One region of the Pseudoalteromonas shioyasakiensis genome, then DNA from elsewhere that is predicted to be linked to it. Evidence: predicted binding sites of a transcription regulator. Region 1 holds the regulator's gene; the other holds the start of a gene.
The links. The regulator FliA, encoded in region 1, starts transcription of late flagellar genes. The targets are predictions, from matches to a motif close to CTAAAGNTNNNNNNNNNNNNGCCGATA.
Positions count from the first base shown of each region.

Region 2: a site for FliA is predicted at 1,105-1,131, ahead of KQP93_RS11090 (VC2046/SO_2500 family protein). Genes of this name have one in related genera too.

Region 1 covers NZ_CP077770.1:2,717,792-2,719,995, reverse strand. Annotated here, with positions in the region: gene KQP93_RS12640 (MinD/ParA family ATP-binding protein) at 1-781, shown strand, start outside; gene KQP93_RS12635 (RNA polymerase sigma factor FliA) at 808-1,518, shown strand; gene cheY (chemotaxis response regulator CheY) at 1,559-1,942, shown strand; gene KQP93_RS12625 (protein phosphatase CheZ) at 1,960-2,204, shown strand, end outside.
Region 2 covers NZ_CP077770.1:2,363,473-2,365,676, forward strand. Annotated here, with positions in the region: gene KQP93_RS11080 (hypothetical protein) at 1-30, shown strand, start outside; gene KQP93_RS11085 (DUF6172 family protein) at 104-403, opposite strand; gene KQP93_RS11090 (VC2046/SO_2500 family protein) at 555-1,070, opposite strand; tRNA gene KQP93_RS11095 (tRNA-Tyr) at 1,183-1,267, shown strand; tRNA gene KQP93_RS11100 (tRNA-Tyr) at 1,317-1,401, shown strand; gene KQP93_RS11105 (M48 family metallopeptidase) at 1,545-2,204, opposite strand, start outside.

The DNA.
Region 1 (2,204 bases):
TGTTACTGGCGGTAAAGGTGGAGTGGGTAAAACCAACGTTTCACTCAATACCGCAATCGCATTAGGTCAGCAAGGAAATCGTGTATTAGTATTAGATGCCGATTTAGGTTTGGCAAACTGTGACGTAATGCTTGGCCTTCGTGTTGAACGTAATTTATCTCATGTTTTGTCAGGCGAGTGTGAGCTTGACGAAATTCTTGTTGAAGGCCCTGCGGGCATCAAAATTGTACCAGCGACGTCTGGTTCACAAAGTATGGTTGAATTAACGCCATCTGAGCATGCAGGCCTTATTCGCGCTTTTAGCGAGTTAAACACCGAGTTTGATATATTAATTGTTGATACCGCCGCAGGTATTTCTGACATGGTATTAAGCTTTTCTCGTGCAGCCCAAGACGTTGTTGTGGTTGTATGCGATGAACCTACCTCAATTACTGATGCTTACGCACTTATTAAAGTGCTTAGCCGTGAGCATGGCGTATATAAATTTAAAATTGTTGCCAATATGGTGCGCAGTTTGCGTGAAGGGCAAGAATTATTTGCTAAACTTTCAAAAGTAACGGATCGTTTTTTAGATGTTTCAATGGAGTTGGTAGCAACCATTCCTTATGACGAGAACATGCGTAAATCTACGCGACGTCAAAAGGTGATTGTTGAATTATTCCCGAACTCTCCGGCAGCGGTGGCGTTTAAAACATTAGCAACAAAAGCAGTTAAGTGGCCGATCCCTAATCAACCGTCTGGCCATTTAGAATTTTTTATTGAAAAACTAGTAAACGGCTAACTATGACAACATCGGTGAATAAAGCGATGGGATATCAATCAGCACAGAATTTAAATGCGATTGTCGAAAAACATGCCTCTTTAGTCAAAAAAGTGGCATGCCATCTAATTGCTCGTTTACCTGCCAGTGTGCAACTCGATGATTTAATTCAATCAGGCATGATAGGCCTAATTGAAGCGTCAAAAAACTTTGATGCTAGCAAAGGTGCTAGTTTCGAAACCTTCGCTGGAATTCGTATTCGTGGTGCGATGTTAGACGAAATTCGTAGAGGTGACTGGGCGCCACGCTCTGTTCACCGAAATGCCCGCCTTGTGGCTGAAACCATTTCCGAATTAGAAAGCTCTTTAAATCGTGAGCCCAAAGATACTGAAGTCGCTGAAAAACTTGATATTACGCTAGATGAGTACCATCATATTCTACATGATGTAAATTCGAGTAAAGTATTAGGTATTGAAGATTTAGGTGTAGATGAAGACGTTATCACACCAGTAGGTCAGGATTTAGGACTAGACAAACCGTTTAATAACGTTAAAAATGAGCGGTTTAACCAGTCTCTATTAACGGCTATCCAATCGTTACCAGAAAGAGATGCTCTCGTTTTGTCTTTGTACTACAACGACGAAATGAACTTAAAAGAAATAGGACACATACTCGATGTTAGCGAGTCGCGTGTGAGTCAAATACATGGTCAGGCGATGATTAAGCTCAAAGCAAAAATCAATGACTGGATTAATTAGTAGTAAGTAAATAAAGGTTCAAACCTCACCGGAGGATGTTTTGGATAAAAACATGAAAATTCTTGTTGTTGATGATTTTTCTACAATGAGACGTATCATTAAAAATCTATTAAGGGATTTAGGTTTTACCAATGTGCAGGAAGCTGACGACGGTTCAACAGCATTGCCAATGCTACAAAATCAAGAATTTGATTTTGTTGTAACAGATTGGAACATGCCTGGTATGCAAGGTATTGATTTGTTACGTGCAATTCGTGCTGATGATAGCCTTAAGCATATTCCTGTTTTAATGGTGACAGCTGAAGCGAAAAAAGAACAAATTGTTGCTGCTGCTCAAGCAGGTGTAAATGGCTATATCGTTAAACCATTCACTGCTGCGACACTTAAAACCAAATTGGAAAAAGTGTTTGAACGTCTAGGTTAATCTAAGGGGAGAGGCTTATGTCAGCACTTGCTGCGCCTCAAATAAGTTTAGAGCAAGCTCGTCAACTTGTTGAGTATCTTGAAAATGGTGAACAAGAAAAAGCGGATAAGCTCATTCTTGACGCTGCATCAAAAGAACAATCAGAGTTGTTTGCTGAAGTCGGCAAATTGACGCGTCAGCTTCATGAAGCATTAAAAAACTTTGACCTAGATACTCGTCTCACTGATTTAACTACCGAAGCGATCCCAGACGCTAAGCAGCG
Region 2 (2,204 bases), 350 kb from region 1:
AAAATTAATGCCGATCCATTTGCGCGTTAATGTTACAAAAACTAAAAAAGGGCCTGATGGCCCTTTTTTAGTTTTAGAGTATTACTGAAAATTGATATCAGTACTACTCTTCGTCAAACTCTTGATCTTGACGCTGTGCAGGACGCGCTAAGATCTCAACGTAAAACGATGTAAGCTGTTTTGCTTCGATATCGCTAATACATTTATTGATCTCTGCCACGTGAACGACATTGGCCTCATCCGCTGATTCACCAAACTTACAGTCAAACGCCCAATAGTCGGCGCCTGCCGGGAGTGTTTTATTACGCTCACGTTTTAAGTATTTTTTTACTTCGTGCTTGGCTGCATCAACCATACGAGGGTATTTAATTTTCTCGTGGTTTAGCGTGAATGTTTTCTTCATTATAGTCCTAGTAACTTGGTTCAATGACAATGGCATTAAGCCATAGACTGCTATTATAACAAGCACATCTTAATTTAGCTGTACTTTTTGCAGTTTTACTTAAATATAAGTTTATTCTTAGTCTGTGACATTTCTATTATGCCACTTATACCTAAGCTGTAGCTAAGTGCAGAGGTTGATGTATCGCCTCGTCGGTAAGGCTGTCATAAAAAGCGGCAGCGTCGATTTGTGGGCGCTCAACAGGTTTGTTTTTTTCATAAAAGCGTTTTCTAACTGCAGGCTCACAGTTATCAATCACCTCTAGCGGCACATGCTGCTTATCATCACGAACATTCAGTGGCTCTGGGTTTAAGCAATGACGTAATCTGATATCTGATAAACCACCTTGCAGTAATCTAAAAGCATTATCTTGGCCAATCAGCATATCAAACTGTTCGGGTGCTAATGGTTGTGTAGGGCCTGCGCCTAATTCGGTGCGCAAAGCAGATTCAGATACTTCAGGATTGCTTAATTCAGTTTTTGGCAGGTGAAACTGGCTAAAATCGAGCGCATCATGAGACAGCATTGCTAGTAATAAAGCAAACTCTCCAGAGCGGTGCTCGTGAACACTTTTATTTAGACGATTATCGAGTTGACTCTCTGTGAGCAACAAACCATCAATTTGCATAGTCTTTAGCCAAATAGTTTCTTGATTAACCAGTTATCGGCATTTATGCATTTTTCTTTAGTTTTTTTCTTTACTTAAATAATAAGTTTGCTATTATCAGCGCCGTTGCATTGGAGGGGTTCCCGAGCGGCCAAAGGGATCAGACTGTAAATCTGACGGCTCAGCCTTCGCTGGTTCGAATCCAGCTCCCTCCACCACTTTCCTTTTTAGAAAAGTGGGGCCAAATGCAATAGTAAAAATTTGTGTGGAGGGGTTCCCGAGCGGCCAAAGGGATCAGACTGTAAATCTGACGGCTCAGCCTTCGCTGGTTCGAATCCAGCTCCCTCCACCACTCTTTATTCTTTCTAGCTTTACTCTTTCTAGCTTTACTCTTTCTAGCTTTACTCTTTCTAGCTTTACTCTTTCTAGCTTTACTCTTTCTAGCTTTACTCTTTCTAGCTTTACTCTTTCTAGCTTTACTCTCGCTAACTTAAGCTACCAACTCAAACTACTACCATTTGCTTTTAACCACTGCTCTGCTTTTTTATAATCTGGATAAAACTGGCTCACACGTTGCCAAAACTTAGCGCTGTGGTTCATATGTAAAAGATGTGCAAGCTCATGTACAACCACATAATCAATCACCCAGGTTGGCGCACTTGCTAGATGTAGATTAAAGGTCAACTCACGGCGCTTATTACAACTGCCCCAACGACGTTTATAATGTTGAATTTTAAGCTTTGTCGGTAATGTTTCTGACATCTGCAAACAATAATCATGCACACGCATTTCGATATAGCTCTCAAGCTTTTCATGTAAAAACTGCTCCAGCAAAGCTAGGTAGTTAGCTTCTTGATGTTTGACGCGTGATGATATTGATAAGGTAAGCTGAGCGTGTTCATCTTGTCGCCACGTGCTTTTCGGGCTTTTTGCAAATACTATCGGCACATTTTGCCCAAACAACTTAATAGTGGCGTTTACTAGTGGTAGTTGACGGCGCTCAGCATGAATGGATTGTTTGGCTATTTGTTCAGCCACCCAATCTTGCTTGGTCTTAAGCCAGGCATCTATTTCAGTTTGTGGAACATAAAACGGCGCATAAACGGTAAGTTTTTGCTCGGCAACTTTAATTGCCACGGTTGTTCTGCGTTTACT